3 regions of the Ferdinandcohnia sp. Marseille-Q9671 genome follow, and region 3 is predicted to be linked to each of the others. Evidence: a T-box and tRNA genes for the amino acid it is inferred to sense, from the RefSeq annotation. Region 3 holds a T-box; the other regions hold tRNA genes.

The links. The T-box of region 3 lies ahead of serS (serine--tRNA ligase). A T-box ahead of a tRNA ligase gene usually reads a tRNA of that ligase, here a tRNA-Ser.
Region 1: it has a tRNA-Ser gene. The T-box ahead of serS (serine--tRNA ligase) is inferred to sense a tRNA for this amino acid. The anticodon was not compared.
Region 2: it has a tRNA-Ser gene. The T-box ahead of serS (serine--tRNA ligase) is inferred to sense a tRNA for this amino acid. The anticodon was not compared.

What each region holds. Positions count from the first base shown of each region.
Region 1 is NZ_CDRJTA010000001.1:1,168,651-1,176,476, forward strand. Features, by position in the region: gene ACWNMY_RS05960 (yteA family sporulation protein) at 1-593, shown strand, start outside; gene ACWNMY_RS05965 (penicillin acylase family protein) at 642-3,053, opposite strand; gene ACWNMY_RS05970 (TIGR00266 family protein) at 3,270-4,067, shown strand; gene ACWNMY_RS05975 (hypothetical protein) at 4,119-4,295, shown strand; tRNA gene ACWNMY_RS05980 (tRNA-Glu) at 4,753-4,824, opposite strand; tRNA gene ACWNMY_RS05985 (tRNA-Ser) at 4,866-4,956, opposite strand; tRNA gene ACWNMY_RS05990 (tRNA-Asn) at 4,965-5,039, opposite strand; tRNA gene ACWNMY_RS05995 (tRNA-Ile) at 5,048-5,124, opposite strand; tRNA gene ACWNMY_RS06000 (tRNA-Gly) at 5,140-5,213, opposite strand; tRNA gene ACWNMY_RS06005 (tRNA-His) at 5,264-5,339, opposite strand; tRNA gene ACWNMY_RS06010 (tRNA-Phe) at 5,359-5,434, opposite strand; tRNA gene ACWNMY_RS06015 (tRNA-Asp) at 5,451-5,526, opposite strand; tRNA gene ACWNMY_RS06020 (tRNA-Met) at 5,530-5,606, opposite strand; tRNA gene ACWNMY_RS06025 (tRNA-Ser) at 5,778-5,870, opposite strand; tRNA gene ACWNMY_RS06030 (tRNA-Ile) at 5,889-5,965, opposite strand; tRNA gene ACWNMY_RS06035 (tRNA-Met) at 5,980-6,056, opposite strand; tRNA gene ACWNMY_RS06040 (tRNA-Ala) at 6,083-6,158, opposite strand; tRNA gene ACWNMY_RS06045 (tRNA-Pro) at 6,177-6,253, opposite strand; tRNA gene ACWNMY_RS06050 (tRNA-Arg) at 6,257-6,333, opposite strand; tRNA gene ACWNMY_RS06055 (tRNA-Leu) at 6,348-6,436, opposite strand; tRNA gene ACWNMY_RS06060 (tRNA-Gly) at 6,453-6,527, opposite strand; tRNA gene ACWNMY_RS06065 (tRNA-Leu) at 6,532-6,612, opposite strand; tRNA gene ACWNMY_RS06070 (tRNA-Lys) at 6,626-6,701, opposite strand; tRNA gene ACWNMY_RS06075 (tRNA-Thr) at 6,709-6,784, opposite strand; tRNA gene ACWNMY_RS06080 (tRNA-Val) at 6,806-6,881, opposite strand; rRNA gene rrf (5S ribosomal RNA) at 6,892-7,007, opposite strand; rRNA gene ACWNMY_RS06090 (23S ribosomal RNA) at 7,111-7,826, opposite strand, start outside.
Region 2 is NZ_CDRJTA010000002.1:161,983-169,808, reverse strand. Features, by position in the region: rRNA gene ACWNMY_RS12540 (23S ribosomal RNA) at 86-3,019, opposite strand; tRNA gene ACWNMY_RS12535 (tRNA-Ala) at 3,212-3,287, opposite strand; tRNA gene ACWNMY_RS12530 (tRNA-Ile) at 3,304-3,380, opposite strand; rRNA gene ACWNMY_RS12525 (16S ribosomal RNA) at 3,476-5,025, opposite strand; tRNA gene ACWNMY_RS12520 (tRNA-Gly) at 5,108-5,181, opposite strand; tRNA gene ACWNMY_RS12515 (tRNA-Pro) at 5,198-5,274, opposite strand; tRNA gene ACWNMY_RS12510 (tRNA-Arg) at 5,283-5,359, opposite strand; tRNA gene ACWNMY_RS12505 (tRNA-Leu) at 5,445-5,531, opposite strand; tRNA gene ACWNMY_RS12500 (tRNA-Leu) at 5,540-5,620, opposite strand; tRNA gene ACWNMY_RS12495 (tRNA-Lys) at 5,634-5,709, opposite strand; tRNA gene ACWNMY_RS12490 (tRNA-Gln) at 5,884-5,958, opposite strand; tRNA gene ACWNMY_RS12485 (tRNA-Val) at 6,179-6,251, opposite strand; tRNA gene ACWNMY_RS12480 (tRNA-Glu) at 6,313-6,384, opposite strand; tRNA gene ACWNMY_RS12475 (tRNA-Ser) at 6,396-6,486, opposite strand; tRNA gene ACWNMY_RS12470 (tRNA-Asn) at 6,489-6,563, opposite strand; gene ACWNMY_RS12465 (SprT family protein) at 6,689-7,144, opposite strand; gene cmpA (cortex morphogenetic protein CmpA) at 7,325-7,438, shown strand; gene ACWNMY_RS12455 (Tex family protein) at 7,458-7,826, opposite strand, start outside.
Region 3 is NZ_CDRJTA010000001.1:2,263,068-2,270,397, reverse strand. Features, by position in the region: gene serS (serine--tRNA ligase) at 1-892, opposite strand, end outside; T-box leader at 980-1,208, opposite strand; gene pdxT (pyridoxal 5'-phosphate synthase glutaminase subunit PdxT) at 1,262-1,852, opposite strand; gene pdxS (pyridoxal 5'-phosphate synthase lyase subunit PdxS) at 1,871-2,755, opposite strand; gene ACWNMY_RS11165 (D-alanyl-D-alanine carboxypeptidase family protein) at 2,974-4,329, opposite strand; gene guaB (IMP dehydrogenase) at 4,468-5,934, opposite strand; gene ACWNMY_RS11155 (YaaC family protein) at 6,096-7,088, shown strand.

The DNA.
Region 1 (7,826 bases), 1.1 Mb from region 3:
AATTATATGAGAGAGAGAAAGACATAGCATTAAATGAACATGTCGAAAAAGAACTAGAGGATATTAATTATGCCTTACAGGCTATTCAAGAAGGAACCTATGGTACATGTCAAAAATGCGGTAAAGACATCCCATTTGACCGTTTAGATGCAATTCCAACCACTACCTATTGTGTTGAACACAGTCCAACACAGGTTGTTTCTCATAACCGACCTATAGAGGAAGGGGTTTTGATGCCTCCGTTTGGAAAGTTTGAATTAGATGAAGAAGATGAGTCAGTGAGTTTTGATGCAGAGGATTCGTGGCAGGAAGTAGCACGATACGGAACATCTGAATCCCCTTCTGACCTAACTGATTCTGTTGATCACTACAATGAGGCTTTCATTGAATCTGGAGAAAATGTTGGTTATGTGGAAGATTACGAAAACTTTGTTGCAACTGATATTGAAGGTAAGGAAATAATCATCTATCCAAACAATCAACATGAACGTTATGAAGACGCGCTAGATGAAGAAGGACTAATGACGATATTTGGAGACCTCCCTCCGTACGAAAAGGAACCATATACCGAGGATGAAGCTGAAGACAAGTAAAAACTAGATAAAGAACAAAAAGGCAGTGGAGATTCACTGCCTTTTACTTTACTTCTTAGGCTTTAAGATAAGTCTATATCCATCCTTTTTATACCTTTCCCTATCATTGTATGTGATATGATATTTACCTGTTGTCCAATCATTGATTTGATCATGGTAAAATTTACTCAATACATGACCCGATTGCCCTGGGCCAACAACATTATAGCTTTGAGAAAGGTTTGATAGGTCCGTTACCGATCTCCACGCAGCTCCATGTGTCACTAAACCTGTTTTCTTATTGAAACTAGCCGCTGCAACGGTTATAGCACTTCCACCTATTGGGGTTGTTCCATTACTATTAAATAAATAATGCAAGGGTTTGATTGCAGACAATGGATGTTTAAATGGAACTTGGTGAAACTCACCCCATACCCATTTGCTTGGATTGTCTCCTTGTTGCTCCACTGCAAAATCTACTGCTCGTTGGAAGGACTTCAATGTTACCTCCTCCAACCCACCAGCTTCTGTTAACCAAATTCCTTCTTTACCTTTTACAGCGTTCCGAATCATTTCGTCTACAATTTGCCCTTTCCCTTCAAACAGTTTATCAATATCTTGTGGAATTGAGTCTTCAAACATAATATTCGCAAACTGTTCCATCCATTTATGAAATACTAACGGCTGTCCTGCCTCTATGCCATCTATATAGTCCCATGCTTCTAATTGTTTGATTACATCGATATCAATATCTCGAAGCTGTGCTTCCTTAGAAGATAAAACATTCAATAATAAAGGAACAAACTCCTCTGCTTGTAAATTATGGTGATCAAATTGAAGTTCAAGCATATCCTCTGTGGTGAAGACATCCTTACTTGTTAGTACATCACGAATCCTCTGTTGTCGGTATGGTTGAGCCCATGTGTTGGTTATATGGTACGGATACTCATCCGTAACAATTTTGTTATTAGCGGTTGAGATGAAGCCCTCATCTGGATTTACAATCGTCGGTAATTCCTCCCATGGAATAAACCCTTCCCATTCATATTCATCCGTCCAACCAGGGACAGGTAATGTGCTGTCACCATTTTTGCGTATAGGGATTAAACCATTTGCACGATAAGCAATTGTCCCGTCTGTCGCTGCAAAGACAAAATTTTGTGCTGGAGTATGAAACCTTGTTAGTGCCTCTTTGAATTCCTCCCAATTCTTAGCTTTATTAAATAGAAGTACTGCTTCCAATTCTGTCGAAGGATCCAAAGCTGTCCACCTTAATGATAAGGCAGTATCTTCCTGATGATCATGGGTGAATTCTGAGATGATTGGTCCATGTCGTGTAATTTGAACTTGATAAGGAATCGTTTCACCATCTTTGACCTTTATCGGCTCTTCAATGACGGTTGCTTCCTCCCATTTTCCCATATATTCAAATTGATTAGGATTACTTGGATTTCTCTTTTCAATATATAAATCCTGTACATCTGGTCCAACATTTGTTACTCCCCATGCAATATGCTGGTTACGTCCTAAAATAATCCCCGGAACCCCAGCAAATATGACACCACTCACATCCATCTCATCCGTTTGCAAATGTGTTTCATACCAAATAGATGGAGTGGCCAGACCTAAATGAGGATCATCCGCAAGTATGGGTAGACCTGATTCAGTTTTATCACCGCTTATGACCCAGTTATTACTTCCATTAAACTCATTTGGAAAAGGAGCCTTTGCAATACTTTTTGTAATGTCTAATGGATTGTCTTTTATAGCCTGAAGTACAGTTGCACCATTATCTGGATATGCAGGAAATAACTCTAGCACTTTTTCTTCAGAAACATGCTGTGCCATATAGTATCTGAATGCTTGCCCTTTATAATGTCCACCTAAATCATAGGCCATATATTTTCCAATCGTTAGTGAATCAATTGGACTCCATTCCACTGGTTCATATCCAGCTAGAGTAAATTCAGTAGGTAAGGTGCCCTTTTCTTTAGCTTCTCTAATAAAAGCATTTACACCATCGGCATATGTCTTTAACACAACCTGTGCCTCTTCAGAATACCCTTCAAAAGAAATTTCTGCTGCCCTACGTAAACCAAGGGTTCGAAAGTATTTATCCTGCTCGATCAATGATTCTCCAATTACTTCGCTTAACTCACCAGAAGCCTGTCTACGACTTAAATCCATTTGAAATAAGCGGTCCTGTGCCGTAACGTACCCTTGTGCAAAATATAAGTCATGCTCGTTATTTGCAAGTACATGTGGTACTCCATTCGAATCACGTAATACCTCTACTTCTTCGGTTACCCCTTCTACAAGAATCTCTCCTTCTATAACAGGTAAACTTTTTCTCAAAAATAAATAACCTGCTGCAATAGCTGAAACTAGAAGAAATGCAGCCACTATTCCAATTGTGAAAAGGGCTTTCCATCGTTTCTTCCTTGGCCATATCCTTTTTTTAACGGCTACATCTGGCTTCATAAGGTCCTCCTATCAATCATTATATCAAGAAAATTCTAAATATATTATAATATTCTTGTTTGTATTTGTCATTTAAATCCAGTCCCTTCTATTCGACATACTTCTTCCTCCAAGGGAATAATTTTCAACTTCTTTAGTCAGTCATAAAGGAAGATACTATTGTAATGGAGAATTACAAGTATATAAACATCTTTTTTTAGAAAGGAAGAAGACGTAATGAATGCACATGAGATTGAGTATAAGCTGTATGGAGATGACATGCAGTTTGTCGAGATAGAATTAGATCCACAAGAAAGTGTCATAGCTGAAGCAGGGGCTATGATGATGATGGAAGATGGTATATCGATGGAAACTATCTTTGGAGACGGATCAGACTCCAATGGTGGAGGTCTATTAGGAAAGCTTTTTGGTGCTGGGAAGCGAGTTCTAACAGGTGAAAGTCTATTTATGACTGTATTTACTAACAGCCATAGCGGAAAGAAACATGTTTCTTTTGCAGCCCCTTACCCGGGTAAAATAATTCCAATTGACTTAAGTGAGCTAGGGGGAAAAGTCATTTGTCAAAAGGATTCATTTCTTTGCGCGGCAAAAGGTGTATCAGTTGGAATCGATTTTCAACGGAAATTAGGTACTGGCTTTTTTGGTGGAGAAGGCTTCATCATGCAGAAATTAGAGGGAGATGGCCTTGCCTTTCTGCATGCGGGAGGAACAATTCATAAAAGGGTGTTAGAGCCAGGTGAAGTGTTACGAATTGATACGGGTTGTCTCGTAGGAATGACCAAAGAAGTGGATTACAATATTGAATTTGTAGGTAAAGTTAAAACAGCATTCTTTGGTGGTGAAGGATTATTTTATGCAACAGTAAGGGGACCTGGAGCTGTGTGGGTACAATCACTGCCATTTAGCCGTCTAGCAGATCGTATCTTCGCAAGTGCACCTAAGAATGGAGGAAGCACTGGTGAAGGAAGTATTCTAGGAGGAATCGGTAATTTGTTAAATGGTGATAACAGATAGCAAGAATAATTAAAGGTTTATCTGGGAGGATAATAAATGGAGGTGTAGAAGGTGAAACGTGAAGATGAAACTAACAGCGTGAAGCGCGATGCTCCATTATTTGATGCTCCTGATGATAAAATTTTAGCATTTGATATGTTTCGAGGAATATCCCCTGGAATATTTTCAGACGTTGATTTAAATAACCCAGGAAAAAAAATAGAAGACGATATCCTGGATCAAGACTAAAACACCTGGCAACAGGTGTTTTTGCATTCCTACAATTCCATTTTAGGGAGCAGTAGTAATGAAGAGAAAGGAGTACGATTAGAACGAAAACAAAGCACAAAACAGCTAAAAAACTGAAAGAACAAAAGCGCAAGCGTCTTGAAAGTAAACGCCCACTAAAGGCTGCCACGTCTTGTGGCAAACGCGGACGTCAGCACATTCCTCGAAAATGCTATGCATTTTCTTCGTGCGATGATTATGCTATCGAAGCTTCCCTTGTCCTGTGCATCCGACAAGCATAAGACTAAACGGCGAGAAGGTTGCTCTTTGACCTTCTTGACGGATTGGCTTATGACCTCGAGGGACTAGGCGCTGGAGCTAGATGTAGATAAACCCATTTATAACTTATCATAAGGTTGAATTTTTTAATTTCCTAAACAATAAAAAAAACGCTATGAGATATTCTCATAACGCTTGATGACCCGTACGGGATTCGAACCCGTGTTACCGCCGTGAAAGGGCGGTGTCTTAACCGCTTGACCAACGGGCCAGATTAATAAGATTGCTAGATTATTGAATATATAAATCACATGGCGGAGAAGGAGGGATTTGAACCCTCGCGCCGCTTACGCGACCTACACCCTTAGCAGGGGCGCCTCTTCAGCCACTTGAGTACTTCCCCAAAAAAAATGGCTCCACAGGCAGGATTCGAACCTGCGACCGATCGGTTAACAGCCGATAGCTCTACCACTGAGCTACTGTGGAATAAAATATGGTGGGCCTAAATGGACTCGAACCATCGACCTCACGCTTATCAGGCGTGCGCTCTAACCAGCTGAGCTATAGGCCCATTGATTTAAAAATATGGAGCGGGTGATGAGAATCGAACTCACGACATCAGCTTGGAAGGCTGAGGTTTTACCATTAAACTACACCCGCATAAAAATAATATAAGATATTTTATTCAACTAAAGCCTACGGATAATATATGGGGCGACTGATGGGAATCGAACCCACGAATGTCGGAACCACAATCCGATGCGTTAACCACTTCGCCACAATCGCCATTAAGTTTAGTAAAATATGGTGGCTCAGGACGGAATCGAACCGCCGACACAAGGATTTTCAGTCCTTTGCTCTACCGACTGAGCTACTGAGCCAACAAAATAATTAATATGGCGGTCCCGACCGGGATCGAACCGGCGATCTCCTGCGTGACAGGCAGGCATGTTAACCGCTACACCACGGGACCATTTGGTTGCGGGGACAGGATTTGAACCTGCGACCTTCGGGTTATGAGCCCGACGAGCTACCAGACTGCTCCACCCCGCGATAATAAGAATTATAAATTGTACTGTATGCGCCAAGCTTCTAATGACTGTCCCTTCCTCTGCTAGCCTAAGCAGGAAGTTTATCCGTCGGGACAACTCGCAGTTTATTCGACGAAGCAATGCTCGTTGCTCCACCCCGCGAAAATAAGAATTATAAGTCATTAAGTAAATATGGCGGAGGAAGAGGGATTCGAACCCCCGCGGGCTTTAACACCCCTGTCGGTTTTCAAGACCGATCCCTTCAGCCGGACTTGGGTATTCCTCCGTATAAGAAAGTTGAAAATGGTGGACCTTGTAGGACTCGAACCTACGACCGGACGGTTATGAGCCGTCTGCTCTAACCAGCTGAGCTAAAGGTCCTCTAGTATTTAAAATGGTAGCGGCGGAGGGGATCGAACCCCCGACCTCACGGGTATGAACCGTACGCTCTAGCCAGCTGAGCTACACCGCCATAATTAAGAATACTGTTAAGGTTTTTGGTGGAGCCTAGCGGGATCGAACCGCTGACCTCCTGCGTGCAAGGCAGGCGCTCTCCCAGCTGAGCTAAGGCCCCAAAACATTATTATTTAGATGGTCGGGAAGACAGGATTCGAACCTGCGACCCCTTGGTCCCAAACCAAGTGCTCTACCAAGCTGAGCTACTTCCCGTAATGGCGCGCCCGAAAGGAGTCGAACCCATAACCTTCTGATCCGTAGTCAGACGCTCTATCCAATTGAGCTACGGGCGCATTACTTATTAATATGGTGCCGAGGACCGGAATCGAACCGGTACGGTAGTCACCTACCGCAGGATTTTAAGTCCTGTGCGTCTGCCAGTTCCGCCACCCCGGCATTTAAAATGAAGTTCTGGAGCGGAAGACGGGATTCGAACCCGCGACCCCCACCTTGGCAAGGTGGTGTTCTACCACTGAACTACTTCCGCATAATGCGGGTGAAGGGACTCGAACCCCCACGTCAAAGACACTAGATCCTAAGTCTAGCGCGTCTGCCAATTCCGCCACACCCGCATATTAATTAAAATGGTGAGCCATGAAGGACTCGAACCTTCGACCCTCTGATTAAAAGTCAGATGCTCTACCAACTGAGCTAATGGCTCTCACAAATGGTGCCGGCGATAGGAGTCGAACCCACGACCTACTGATTACAAGTCAGTTGCTCTACCAACTGAGCTACACCGGCATATTATATAGGTAGTACATATGGTGGAGGATGACGGGATCGAACCGCCGACCCCCTGCTTGTAAGGCAGGTGCTCTCCCAGCTGAGCTAATCCTCCATCTCTTCCAACCTAGCGACGTCCTACTCTCACAGGGACAAAGTCCCAACTACCATCGGCGCTGAGAAGCTTAACTTCCGTGTTCGGTATGGGAACGGGTGTGACCTCTTCGCTATCGTCACTAGATAAAGTAGAGACAAGATATATTATACTATCTTTTCTACAAAAATCAAGAAGAATTTTTCATTTCTTCAAAACTAGATAACATAATTTCATTCATTGAAATGATTTGGTTAAGTCCTCGATCGATTAGTATCAGTCAGCTACACATGTCACCATGCTTACACCTCTGACCTATCAACCTCGTCATCTTCGAGGGATCTTACTAGTTTAACACTATGGGAAATCTCATCTTGAGGGGGGCTTCATGCTTAGATGCTTTCAGCACTTATCCCTTCCACACATAGCTACCCAGCGATGCCCTTGGCAGAACAACTGGTACACCAGCGGTGTGTCCATCCCGGTCCTCTCGTACTAAGGACAGCTCCTCTCAAATTTCCTACGCCCACGACGGATAGGGACCGAACTGTCTCACGACGTTCTGAACCCAGCTCGCGTACCGCTTTAATGGGCGAACAGCCCAACCCTTGGGACCGACTACAGCCCCAGGATGCGATGAGCCGACATCGAGGTGCCAAACCTCCCCGTCGATGTGGACTCTTGGGGGAGATAAGCCTGTTATCCCCGGGGTAGCTTTTATCCGTTGAGCGATGGCCCTTCCATGCGGAACCACCGGATCACTAAGCCCGACTTTCGTCCCTGCTCGACTTGTAGGTCTCGCAGTCAAGCTCCCTTGTGCCTTTACACTCTACGAATGATTTCCAACCATTCTGAGGGAACCTTTGGGCGCCTCCGTTACTTTTTAGGAGGCGACCGCCCCAGTCAAACTGCCCACCTGACACTGTCTCCAAGGCCGATAAGGCCTTCGGGTTAGAATTTCAATAC
Region 2 (7,826 bases), on a different contig from region 3:
TCACTTCTTCTGTCAAAGTCTACGACTTTTCCGACAGAAGTTCCAGCGCTTGTCGAGGCTGTACAGTCGCCTACACTTTTCGTTTTTGGTTAAGTCCTCGATCGATTAGTATCAGTCAGCTACACATGTCACCATGCTTACACCTCTGACCTATCAACCTCGTCATCTTCGAGGGATCTTACTAGTTTAACACTATGGGAAATCTCATCTTGAGGGGGGCTTCATGCTTAGATGCTTTCAGCACTTATCCCTTCCACACATAGCTACCCAGCGATGCCCTTGGCAGAACAACTGGTACACCAGCGGTGTGTCCATCCCGGTCCTCTCGTACTAAGGACAGCTCCTCTCAAATTTCCTACGCCCACGACGGATAGGGACCGAACTGTCTCACGACGTTCTGAACCCAGCTCGCGTACCGCTTTAATGGGCGAACAGCCCAACCCTTGGGACCGACTACAGCCCCAGGATGCGATGAGCCGACATCGAGGTGCCAAACCTCCCCGTCGATGTGGACTCTTGGGGGAGATAAGCCTGTTATCCCCGGGGTAGCTTTTATCCGTTGAGCGATGGCCCTTCCATGCGGAACCACCGGATCACTAAGCCCGACTTTCGTCCCTGCTCGACTTGTAGGTCTCGCAGTCAAGCTCCCTTGTGCCTTTACACTCTACGAATGATTTCCAACCATTCTGAGGGAACCTTTGGGCGCCTCCGTTACTTTTTAGGAGGCGACCGCCCCAGTCAAACTGCCCACCTGACACTGTCTCCAAGGCCGATAAGGCCTTCGGGTTAGAATTTCAATACAGCCAGGGTAGTATCCCACCGACGCCTCCACCGAAGCTAGCGCTCCGGCTTCCAAGGCTCCTACCTATCCTGTACAAGCTGTACCAAAATTCAATATCAGGCTGCAGTAAAGCTCCACGGGGTCTTTCCGTCCTGTCGCGGGTAACCTGCATCTTCACAGGTACTATAATTTCACCGAGTCTCTCGTTGAGACAGTGCCCAGATCGTTACACCTTTCGTGCGGGTCAGAACTTACCTGACAAGGAATTTCGCTACCTTAGGACCGTTATAGTTACGGCCGCCGTTTACTGGGGCTTCGATTCAGAGCTTCGCTTAGAGCTAACCCCTCCTCTTAACCTTCCAGCACCGGGCAGGTGTCAGCCCCTATACTTCGCCTTGCGGCTTCGCAGAGACCTGTGTTTTTGCTAAACAGTCGCCTGGGCCTATTCACTGCGGCTTTTCAGGGCTATTCACCCTAAAAAGCACCCCTTCTCCCGAAGTTACGGGGTCATTTTGCCGAGTTCCTTAACGAGAGTTCTCTCGATCACCTTAGGATTCTCTCCTCGCCTACCTGTGTCGGTTTGCGGTACGGGCACCATTTACCTCGCTAGAAGCTTTTCTTGGCAGTGTGGAATCAGGAACTTCGGTACTATATTTCCCTCGCCATCACAGCTCAACCTTCGCGGTAAGCGGATTTGCCTACTTACCAGTCTAACTGCTTGGACGCGCATATCCAACAGCGCGCTTACCCTATCCTCCTGCGTCCCTCCATCGCTCAAACGGTAAAGAGGTGGTACAGGAATATCAACCTGTTGTCCATCGCCTACGCCTTTCGGCCTCGGCTTAGGTCCCGACTAACCCTGAGCGGACGAGCCTTCCTCAGGAAACCTTAGGCATTCGGTGGAGGGGATTCTCACCCCTCTTTCGCTACTCATACCGGCATTCTCACTTCTAAGCGCTCCACCAGTCCTTCCGGTCTGACTTCGCTGCACTTAGAACGCTCTCCTACCATTGTTCGTAAGAACAATCCACAGCTTCGGTGATACGTTTAGCCCCGGTACATTTTCGGCGCAGAGTCACTCGACCAGTGAGCTATTACGCACTCTTTAAATGGTGGCTGCTTCTAAGCCAACATCCTGGTTGTCTAAGCAACTCCACATCCTTTTCCACTTAACGTATACTTTGGGACCTTAGCTGGTGGTCTGGGCTGTTTCCCTCTTGACTACGGATCTTATCACTCGCAGTCTGACTCCCGAGAATCAAGTCTTTGGCATTCGGAGTTTGACTGAATTCGGTAACCCGATGAGGGCCCCTAGTCCAATCAGTGCTCTACCTCCAAGACTCTATACTCGAGGCTAGCCCTAAAGCTATTTCGGAGAGAACCAGCTATCTCCAAGTTCGATTGGAATTTCTCCGCTACCCACACCTCATCCCCGCACTTTTCAACGTGCGTGGGTTCGGGCCTCCATTCAGTGTTACCTGAACTTCACCCTGGACATGGGTAGATCACCTGGTTTCGGGTCTACGACCACGTACTATTTCGCCCTATTCAGACTCGCTTTCGCTGCGGCTCCGTCTCTTCAACTTAACCTTGCACGGGATCGTAACTCGCCGGTTCATTCTACAAAAGGCACGCCATCACACATAAATGTGCTTTGACTACTTGTAGGCACACGGTTTCAGGTTCTATTTCACTCCCCTTCCGGGGTGCTTTTCACCTTTCCCTCACGGTACTGGTTCACTATCGGTCACTAGGGAGTATTTAGCCTTGGGAGATGGTCCTCCCAGCTTCCGACGGGATTTCTCGTGTCCCGCCGTACTCAGGATCCACTCAAGAGAGAACGAAGTTTCGACTACAGGGTTGTTACCTTCTCTGACGGACCTTTCCAGGTCGCTTCGTCTACTTCGCTCTTTTGTAACTCCGTATAGAGTGTCCTACAACCCCAAGAGGCAAGCCTCTTGGTTTGGGCTATCTTCCGTTTCGCTCGCCGCTACTCAGGAAATCGCGTTTGCTTTCTCTTCCTCCGGGTACTAAGATGTTTCAGTTCCCCGGGTCTACCTTCTCATACCCTATGAATTCAGGTATGGATACTACCCCATTACGGGCAGTGGGTTTCCCCATTCGGAAATCTTCGGATCAATGCTTACTTACAGCTCCCCGAAGCATATCGGTGTTAGTACCGTCCTTCATCGGCTCCTAGTGCCAAGGCATCCACCGTGCGCCCTTCATAACTTAACCTATTCGGCTTTGATAAGCGTCGAATCTCTTCGTCAGCTTCGTTCTTCCGGTACTCACGTAGCGAAAACTACGCTCCGTTCCTCCAGAACTTTGCTTCCTCGACCTTCTCGCTTCTCATGCGCCTAAAGTTTAAAGAACTTTACTTACTTCAATGAATGTTTTGTTACGTTATCTAGTTTTCAAGGAACGATTTGGTGGAGCCTAGCGGGATCGAACCGCTGACCTCCTGCGTGCAAGGCAGGCGCTCTCCCAGCTGAGCTAAGGCCCCAAATTATTTAAATGAATGGTGGGCCTAAATGGACTCGAACCATCGACCTCACGCTTATCAGGCGTGCGCTCTAACCAGCTGAGCTATAGGCCCATTCACACATATAAGAGAACAAAGTAGCTCTCTCAAAACTAAACATAATACAGAGGCGTCTTTTTATGAAGTTCGTAGAACTTCAGTTTCCTTAGAAAGGAGGTGATCCAGCCGCACCTTCCGATACGGCTACCTTGTTACGACTTCACCCCAATCATCTGTCCCACCTTAGGCGGCTGGCTCCTTACGGTTACCCCACCGACTTCGGGTGTTACAAACTCTCGTGGTGTGACGGGCGGTGTGTACAAGGCCCGGGAACGTATTCACCGCGGCATGCTGATCCGCGATTACTAGCGATTCCGGCTTCATGCAGGCGAGTTGCAGCCTGCAATCCGAACTGAGAATGGTTTTATGGGATTTGCTTAACCTCGCGGTTTCGCTGCCCTTTGTACCATCCATTGTAGCACGTGTGTAGCCCAGGTCATAAGGGGCATGATGATTTGACGTCATCCCCACCTTCCTCCGGTTTGTCACCGGCAGTCACCTTAGAGTGCCCAACTGAATGCTGGCAACTAAGATCAAGGGTTGCGCTCGTTGCGGGACTTAACCCAACATCTCACGACACGAGCTGACGACAACCATGCACCACCTGTCACCATGTCCCCGAAGGGAAAGCCCTATCTCTAGAGTTGTCATGGGATGTCAAGACCTGGTAAGGTTCTTCGCGTTGCTTCGAATTAAACCACATGCTCCACCGCTTGTGCGGGCCCCCGTCAATTCCTTTGAGTTTCAGTCTTGCGACCGTACTCCCCAGGCGGAGTGCTTAATGCGTTTGCTGCAGCACTAAAGGGCGGAAACCCTCTAACACTTAGCACTCATCGTTTACGGCGTGGACTACCAGGGTATCTAATCCTGTTCGCTCCCCACGCTTTCGCGCCTCAGCGTCAGTTACAGACCAGAGAGCCGCCTTCGCCACTGGTGTTCCTCCACATCTCTACGCATTTCACCGCTACACGTGGAATTCCGCTCTCCTCTTCTGCACTCAAGTCCCCCAGTTTCCAATGACCCTCCACGGTTGAGCCGTGGGCTTTCACATCAGACTTAAAGGACCGCCTGCGCGCGCTTTACGCCCAATAATTCCGGATAACGCTTGCCACCTACGTATTACCGCGGCTGCTGGCACGTAGTTAGCCGTGGCTTTCTGGTTAGGTACCGTCAAGGTACCGCCCTATTCGAACGGTACTTGTTCTTCCCTAACAACAGAGCTTTACGACCCGAAGGCCTTCATCGCTCACGCGGCGTTGCTCCGTCAGACTTTCGTCCATTGCGGAAGATTCCCTACTGCTGCCTCCCGTAGGAGTCTGGGCCGTGTCTCAGTCCCAGTGTGGCCGATCACCCTCTCAGGTCGGCTACGCATCGTCGCCTTGGTGAGCCGTTACCTCACCAACTAGCTAATGCGCCGCGGGTCCATCTGTAAGTGATAGCTAAAAGCCATCTTTTAATATAAGACCATGTGGTCTTATATGTTATCCGGTATTAGCTCCGGTTTCCCGAAGTTATCCCAGTCTTACAGGCAGGTTACCCACGTGTTACTCACCCGTCCGCCGCTAATCTTTGGGAGCAAGCTCCCAAAGATCCGCTCGACTTGCATGTATTAGGCACGCCGCCAGCGTTCATCCTGAGCCAGGATCAAACTCTCCAATAAGAGTATTGATTGCTCAATAATTTGTTACTTAGAATTAAAACGTTGACGCTTGTATTATGTTTAGTTTTCAAAGAACTAATTTTGGAGCGGGTGATGGGAATCGAACCCACGACATCAGCTTGGAAGGCTGAGGTTTTACCATTAAACTACACCCGCAATATTAAGTTTCGTCTGGTCGGGAAGACAGGATTCGAACCTGCGACCCCTTGGTCCCAAACCAAGTGCTCTACCAAGCTGAGCTACTTCCCGCAATATAATGGCGCGCCCGAAAGGAGTCGAACCCATAACCTTCTGATCCGTAGTCAGACGCTCTATCCAATTGAGCTACGGGCGCATTTTTGATGTCCGCTCTGTAAGAAGCGACTTTTCTATAATAACACCTTACAAAAACAAATGCAAGTGTTTTTTAAAACTTTTTTTGGTGCGGTCGAGAAGACTCGAACTTCCACGGGATCAACTCCCACTAGGCCCTCAACCTAGCGCGTCTGCCATTCCGCCACGACCGCGTTATAAGTGCGGGTGAAGGGACTCGAACCCCCACGTCAAAGACACTAGATCCTAAGTCTAGCGCGTCTGCCAATTCCGCCACACCCGCATATTAATTAAAATGGTGAGCCATGAAGGACTCGAACCTTCGACCCTCTGATTAAAAGTCAGATGCTCTACCAACTGAGCTAATGGCTCGTGCTAAAATAATTTAGATAACGAAGTATAACTTTCGTATTAGGTACATCTACGACGTCCCAATCTCAGGAAGTTATTGCAAGTAGCAGTTCGATTGGTACGCTGAAGCATCGCTTCGAAGCTTACTCGTTCGTGCTCTACCAACTGAGCTAATGGCTCGTGCTAAAATTAAAATGGCTGGGCTAGCAGGATTCGAACCTACGAATGACGGAGTCAAAGTCCGTTGCCTTACCACTTGGCTATAGCCCATTGATTAAACTTAACGAAAATCATCTTCGAATAGCTACATCAACTTCTCCGCAAACGGATATTCTGTAAAATTCCAAAAGGAAATTTTGCGGAATATCGCCGACATCACTGAGTGGATAGTAGGACTCTATATATCATATCCTTAAAACTTCATTTCACTCAGAATGTTTCAAATCAATCGCAAGCTAATAAACTAATAAATAAGTAGTTCATGGTGGAGTGGAGGATGACGGGATCGAACCGCCGACCCCCTGCTTGTAAGGCAGGTGCTCTCCCAGCTGAGCTAATCCTCCATTGTTTAAGAGAAAGAAATGGGAGGTGAGAATTGATGCATCTCACATCCCATTTGTTGTATGACCCGTACGGGATTCGAACCCGTGTTACCGCCGTGAAAGGGCGGTGTCTTAACCGCTTGACCAACGGGCCATTGTAAAGACTGGCGGAGAAGGAGGGATTTGAACCCTCGCGCCGCTTACGCGACCTACACCCTTAGCAGGGGCGCCTCTTCAGCCACTTGAGTACTTCCCCATTGGCTCCACAGGCAGGATTCGAACCTGCGACCGATCGGTTAACAGCCGATAGCTCTACCACTGAGCTACTGTGGAATAATGTAACGACATAACTTATTATAAAAACAGACTTTCTAGTTGTCAAGAGTATCTGAATTTTTGTCTAGCCGTTTTTGTGGCGACTTTTATAATTTATCATAAGTAAATCGGAGAGTCAACACTTAATTTCCTTCTACTAATTTACCAGAACATTTCCCACAGACATACCTTTTAATATCGATTTTTCGCTTCCTAACATATCCTAACCCACAATTCTTACAGGTATACAAATATTGTTTCGAAACCTTTCTTTTTTTTACTGAATCTAAAGGTTTACAGAATCGTGGTGCGTCTACTGCTTTTAAAAGAGATCGAAAATCACGATCACGATGTTGGTACCCTTTACCCTCTAAATGTAAATGGTAATGACATAGTTCATGCTTAATAATACCGACTAATTCATCTATCCCACGTTCTTGATAATGTTTTGGGTTTAGTTCAATATTATGAGATTTCAACAGATACCTTCCACCTGTAGTTTGTAAACGATTATTAAAAGTCGCCTGGTGGATAAAAGGTTTTCCAAAGTATGTGAGGGAAACCTCTTCAACAATTTTTTGAAGTTCAAATTGTTCCATTTCTTTCTTCCTTTCTTTCTACGAACAGGACGTACTATATGTGCATACACTATTTATACTCAAACGAGATTTTCGGATCTCGCCAATACTCTTATCTGTACTTAAATACCCAATCTCTATAATATCACTATTTTCTTTTTAAATGATAAAAGATTGATTTTAACATAGGGAGGTTTACTTATGCCTAGTTGGCTGCAAAACCAAATGATGCGCGCTTATTACGAAAAGAATAGATATCAAATCAAATTATTGAATCAATGTTGGTATTTCTATAGAAAAAAACACTGCTCCTAAAAGCAGTGTTTTACTTTGTTTAGTTATTATTTTGAGGCGGTAACATTGTTAACGCTACTCTACCTTTCTTTACATCAACATCGTCAATCCAAACCGTCACAACATCTCCAACAGAAACAACATCTAGTGGGTGCTTAACGAATCCATTACGTAACTTCGATATATGAACTAGCCCATCTTGCTTAACTCCTATATCTACAAACGCCCCGAAATCTACAACATTACGAACAGTTCCTTCTAATTCCATTCCTTTTGCAAGGTCCTCAAGTTTTAGAATATCCTTTTTCAATAATGGTTTAGCTAATTCATCACGAGGATCTCGTTCTGGTCGAACAAGTGCATCCGCTATATCACGTATTGTAATTTCACCAATCCCTAATTCGGCTGC
Region 3 (7,330 bases):
CTGCATATGAATCTTCTGGCTTAACAAACTTTACTAGCTCGACCTTATTAAATTGATGCTGGCGAATCAGGCCTCTTGTATCTCTACCAGCTGAACCTGCCTCAGAACGGAAACATGCACTAAATGCTGCATATTTAATTGGGAGTTCCTCTCCACTAACAATTTCATCACGATGCATGTTCGTAACTGGCACTTCTGCAGTAGGAATTAAGAAGTAGTCTTCATTTTCAATAAGGAAAGCATCCTCTTCGAATTTTGGTAACTGACCAGTTCCTGTCATACTTGTACGGTTTACTAAATACGGAGGAATAACCTCCTCATACCCATGTTCTTCCACATGCAGATCTAACATAAAGTTAAAGAGCGCTCTTTCAAGTCTTGCACCTAATCCTTTATAAAATACAAATCGACTTCCGGTTACCTTCCCAGCTCTTTCAAAGTCTAGTATACGAAGCTCATCTGCAATTTCCCAGTGTGGCTTTGGCGCGAATGAAAACTGAGGAATCTCCCCCCACTTTCGAACCTCTACATTATCATCTTCAGATTCCCCAATTGGAACACTCTCATGTGGGATGTTAGGAATAGACAATAAGAGCTGTTCTAATTCTTCCTCCACACCACGTAACTCATTATCTAATTCCTTTACTTTTTCGCCAACTTCGCGCATTTCTAGTATTAAAGCTTCTGCATCTTTCTTTTCTCGCTTTAAAATAGCGATTTGGCCAGAAACCTCATTTCTTCTGCTTTTTAATTCTTCTGCCTTAACAATCAAATCGCGACGTGTCTTATCTAAGTCCTCAAAGCGCCCAAGATCGCTTAAGTCCTCCCCACGGAATTTGAGCCTTTCCTTTACCTCTTCAAAATTACTACGTAAAAATTTAATATCTAACATAATCAAAAAACCTCCTATAAAATACATGTTAAAAACAAATTTGAGCTTATCGACAGTTGCGGAAACGACAAAAAACTCCCGCCCCAATAAAGGGACGAGAGTTAACCCGCGTTACCACCCTAGTTGGGAATACAAAAGTATTCCCCTCTTGAAAAGATAACGGATTTACCGAAAATACCTACTATCAAATGCACCTTAGCGTAAGGTTCAGTATTTTACTCAAGGATGGATTCACAAGCCATTTTCATCGGTTCACACCAACCACCGACTCTCTAAAGAAAAAAGACGAGCTACTATTTCCTGTCATAGATTTCATATATTTAACTCTTATTTATTAATTTATATTAAGTTTTACCATGTTTCAAGAGTTTATACAAGGTTTTTGGTTTGCGCCTCTTCCACCATTTTAACAAAATACCCTGTTAAGCGATGATCATCCGTTAACTCAGGATGGAAGGAACAGCCTAGAAATTGGCCTTCGCGAGCAGCAACAATCCTGCCATTATGCTTTGCAAGTATTTCAACATTTTCTCCGGCTTCCACAATATGTGGTGCACGAATAAAAACACCAAGAAAGTCTTCTGCAATTCCAGGTATCATAAGCTCAGCCTCAAAGCTATCACGTTGGCGACCAAATGAATTACGTTCTACCGTTACATCCATTAGACCTAGATGTGGTTCTTTATAGTCTACGATCTCTTTGGCAAGTAAGATTAACCCAGCACAAGTTCCGAACATCGGTTTCCCTTGTTCAGCAAATTTTCGCAGTGGCTCTAAAAAGCCATACTTGTCAATTAATCGACGCATTGTTGTACTTTCTCCACCGGGAATGATGAGCCCATCTATTTCATCTAATTGCTCAATCTTTTTTATGACGATTGCTTCTGCACCAGATGCTTCTACTGAGCGAGTATGTTCTCTAACTGCGCCCTGAAGACCTAATACTCCAATTTTAACCACTTATGAACACCCTCTTACTTACCAGCCTCGTTCTTGCATACGTTGTTCTGGTAATAATGATGAAATTTCAACACCCTTCATGGCGTTTCCTAATCCTTTAGATAGCTGTGCAATTAATTCATAATCCTCATAATGAGTAGTTGCTTCTACAATTGCACGGGCAAATTTAGCAGGATTATCAGATTTAAAGATACCTGAACCTACAAATACGCCATCCGCGCCAAGTTGCATCATTAGAGCAGCATCAGCTGGAGTTGCAACACCGCCTGCTGCAAAGTTTACAACTGGCAAACGCCCCTCACGCTTAATTTGTAATAATAATTCATATGGTGCACCTAGATTTTTCGCTTCTGTCATAATCTCATCTTCACTCATTCCAACTACCTTGCGGATTTGAGCATTCACTTTTCTCATATGACGAACAGCTTCTACGATATTTCCTGTTCCAGGTTCCCCTTTTGTACGTAGCATTGACGCACCCTCTGCAATACGGCGAGTTGCTTCACCTAAATCACGGCAGCCACACACAAATGGTACTGTAAAATCACGTTTATTTAAATGGAACTCTTCATCGGCAGGTGTTAGCACTTCACTCTCATCGATATAGTCGACACCTAATGCTTCTAGCACACGTGCCTCTACAATATGACCTATACGAGCCTTTGCCATAACTGGAATAGTAACAGCATTCATAACTTGCTCAACTATCGTTGGATCTGCCATTCTAGCAACTCCACCCGCTGCTCTTATATCAGCTGGCACACGCTCTAATGCCATTACTGCAACAGCTCCTGCTTCCTCTGCTATTCTAGCCTGTTCTGCATTGACAACGTCCATTATAACGCCGCCTTTTTGCATTTCAGCCATTCCTCGTTTTACACGATCTGTACCTGTATTTGCCATTACGATTCCCCCTACATGTATGAGTACATTTATTATAGGCTTTATAATATCACACTTTACTAGATAGTAAATGCTCTATTAAAAAAAACTTAAGAATATTCTATCCTATTTTAAATTATTATCCTAGTATTTCTATGTATTTAATCTATCTATCAAATGTTTCCAAAAAAAACTCCTTCTAAAACAAGAAGGAGTCCACGTTATATACTATTAAAAAATTAGAACCAACCTTTAACTGTATCAGCTACACTTGACCAAATGTCGCCAAAGAAACCGCCGATACCTCTCATCATGATTACAAACCAATTTGTTTTTTCTACTTCGTTTTTTGTTACAAGATCTGTTTGAACACCATCTTGTCCAGTAATAAATCTGATGTCTCCATCACCTTTATACGTAATCTTCATTGTACCAACTTTCTCACCCTTTTTAATTGGTGCTGTTACTTCATCTTTGGAAACAATAGATTTATCGAGTACGTATGATGCCTCATATAATGATTTATCTTCACCTTTTTTAATCAAGATTGAGATAGGCTTATTTGTTTCGATTTCAACTTCTTTTTCTTTTCCCTTTAGAACTTTAAGTTCTTCTTGCCCTTTTAATTGATAGCCTTCAGGATAAATTTCAACTTTCTCGAAGTTATTAAATCCATAATCTAATAGTTTTTTCGTTTCTACAAAACGAGGAGCATCTTCCTCAATCGTCGTATTCATCACAACAGAAATTAATCTCTGCCCATTTCTTACAGCTGTACCTGTGAAGCATTTTCCAGCTTCGCCAGTATATCCAGTTTTTAGCCCATCCATCCCCTCATAATAATAAGGGACAAAGTTAGGTGATTCTTTAGGGTCATGCTTTAACATCCAGTTGTAATTATTTAATTTTTTACCTTCAAAAGTCATTTGTGGCATACTAGAATGATCCAAAGCCTCTGGATAATCTTTAATTAAATTATATGCCAAAAGAGCAACGGATTCAGCCGATAATACATTGTCTCCATTCGGATCTCTTCCATCTGGGTAAACATTTTCGAGCATTTGATTCGTTAAACCTGTACTATTTGCAAAATGATAATCTGGTAGTCCCAACTCTGCTGCTTTTTCATTCATCATTTTAATGAAGTTTGCCTCTGTACCGGCTACTAATTCAGCTAAAGCTATTGTTGCAGCATTATCAGAGTAAATTGCCATTGCATTATATAAATCTTCTACTTTGTATGGCTTATCTTGTGTAAGACCTGCACCTGAAAACCCATTACTAGGTTTTGAGATTTCAAATGAATAATCGCTAATAACAGTTGTGTCATCCCATGAAATTTTACCTTCGTCTATAGCCTCTAACACTAGGTATTCAGTCATCATCTTGGTCATACTTGCAATCGGTGCAGCAACATCTGCATCCTTTTCATAGAGGACTCTTCCCGTGTCACCATCTATTAAAATAGCATATTTTGCTTCTATTTCAGGACCTGCAGTTTCTGCTTGGACATTCGTAAGTGGATTTATAAAAATTGATAATAAAAAGATTGCCACTAAACTAATCAACAATCTTTTTTGTGTTTGTTTTTTCACGTATTAAACCTCCTGTTTCGTTTTACACACAAATTATATTTTATCACAGTGAGTATAAAAAAAATAGATAGAGCACGTGACTCTATCTACCACTTTATAAAAATCCTACCAATGGATTATTTATCTACTTACTATACCTTAAAGAGTAGAGTAATTTGGTGCTTCTTTCGTAATTTGAACATCATGTGGATGACTTTCACGTAATCCAGCACCTGTCATTTTAATAAATTGTGCATTTTCTCTTAATTCTTCTAAATTCTTTGTGCCACAATATCCCATTCCTGATCGGATACCACCAATCAGTTGGTAGATTGTATCGTTAAGTGGCCCCTTGTAAGGAAGACGCCCTTCGATACCCTCAGGAACAAATTTCTTATTGTCCTCTTGAAAATAGCGATCCTTGCTTCCTTTTTCCATTGCTGCGACTGATCCCATTCCACGATACACCTTAAAGCGGCGCCCTTGAAAAATCTCTGTTTCTCCTGGGCTTTCAGACACACCTGCAAGTAGACTTCCTAGCATTACTGCATGTCCTCCAGATGCTAGAGCTTTCACGATATCACCTGAGTATTTAATACCACCATCTGCAATAATTGACACTCCATGTTTTCTAGCTTCTGTAGCACAATCGTATACCGCAGTAATTTGTGGTACACCTACACCAGCAACAACACGTGTTGTACAAATTGAACCTGGGCCTATTCCTACTTTTACAACATTAGCTCCTGCTTCAATTAGATCTCTAGTTGCTTCAGCAGTTGCCACATTACCTGCAATAATATTTAAGCTTGGATATTCATTCCGAATCGATTTTACAGTCTCTAGTACACCTGCTGAGTGACCATGTGCCGTATCAACAACAACAGCATCAGCACCTGCTTCAACTAGCTTTGCAACACGGAGTAAGGTATCCTTGGTTACACCAACAGCAGCCCCTACTAATAAACGTCCTTGTGCATCCTTAGCGGAATTTGGGAATTCGATTACTTTTTCGATATCTTTAATTGTTATAAGGCCCTTTAATACCCCATTCTCATCTACAAGAGGTAGTTTTTCGATCTTATACTTCTGTAAAATCTTTTCTGCTTGTTCTAAATTTGTTCCTACTGGGGCTGTTACAAGGTCTTCCTTTGTCATAACATCAGATATAAGAATGGAATAATCCTGGATAAAACGAAGGTCTCGATTGGTAATGATTCCTACCAATATTTGTTCTTGTGGATTGTTTACAATTGGAACACCAGAAATGCGGTATTTTCCCATGAGATGCTCAGCATCAAATACTTGATGACTTGGAGTTAAGAAAAATGGATCTGTTATTACGCCACTTTCTGAACGCTTTACCTTATCAACCTGTTCAGCTTGCTGTTCAATCGACATATTCTTATGAATGATACCTAGCCCACCTGAGCGTGCCATTGCTATAGCCATTTCATGCTCCGTAACAGTGTCCATACCCGCACTAATAATTGGGATATTTAACTTGAGCGTTTCTGTTAATGCGACACCTAGACTTACATCCTTAGGCAATACTTCTGACTTTGCTGGTAAAAGCAAGACATCATCAAATGTTAATCCTTCTTTGGCAAATTTAGTTTCCCACATGTAATAAATCCCCCTTTGAATGCAAAATATTATTAGTAGATTATCAACTGGGTAAACTACTGTCAAGGAACGAATAATATATTTAATAATTCAGAGTTTTTACGTTATTTATTGGCCTGAATATAGTCGCACTTTCTTGTTTTTTATTGGAGGTTTATAATTTGTTTGAATATCGGTTTATTTGGCAATCATTTAATGCTTTACATGCAGCAAATACCACCCAGCAACTCCTTCAGAAATGCTATGAGAAAGCAACAGTCCCTGATGCAGAAAAAAAGAGCTACGAAAACTGTTACCCGTTTATTTATTATTTAGAACATGGTCAAAATTATTATCAGCTTTCAAAAGATGCACCCTTAGCGATCAAACCCGTATTGCTATTTTATGGAATGGTCCAGTTGTTAAAGGCCTGTCTTCTCACCGTTGATCCACAATATCCAGAATCAACTTCAGTACTGGCACATGGGGTATCTACTCGAAAAAGAAAAAAACAAAGCTATGAGTTTTTTCATGATGAAGTAAAGGTACAAAAGAATGGGCTCTTCTCCCACTTTTCAGAACAGATGTTTCATGTGAAACAAATGGAGGGAGAAAAGTTTACTATGGAACAATTGTTTAAACGAATTCCAGAATTACATAATTTATTTACACTTCATTTTCAACAGAGTTTATATATTCATACACCTATTTCTGTTGAAAATATTTTAACAATCCCTAATGAAGCATTAGATACCTACCATATGACATCACGTAGGTTTTTAGATTTTATTGAGAGTACAATTCCTTTTCCTATTTCTCTTATCCCAAATGATGGGGGAACAGGGGCGAGTGACATGATGAATTTCAAAGTAAATACACCAAACTATTTATTACCACTCTCCAGCTCTCCACTTTTGTATCAAATTTATGAAGATACTTTCTATTTACCAAGGGAGCGCGAGTTGTTATCTGTATTCCCGGAGGTTATGACTCATTATTTACTACTATACAACCTAAGTATGATCTCAAGGTATGAAACCGAATGGTGGAGTGAGCTTCTCCATACTTACTCTAGCAATGACTATCCTTTTATAAGACAATTCTTAGCCATTTCAGCGGATAAAGTACCTTTTTTACTTTATTTATTTTTAAAGGGGAAGATTGATGGTGTCTAGGGGACTATCTTTTAAGAAATTGAACAGCATATTGCGGTTAAGTAGGAGCTCTTTTTACTTTCACTTTTTACAGTTTTGATATTTGCGGTATATCACTTATCGTTTCCCAGCCTAGGCTTATACTGTTTAGAGCGTTTGAGTATATCACTTATGTTTCTCAGCCTAGGCTTATACTGTTTAGAGCATTTGCGGTGTATCACTTATCGTTTTGCAGCTTAGGCCTATACTGTTTAGAGCGTTTG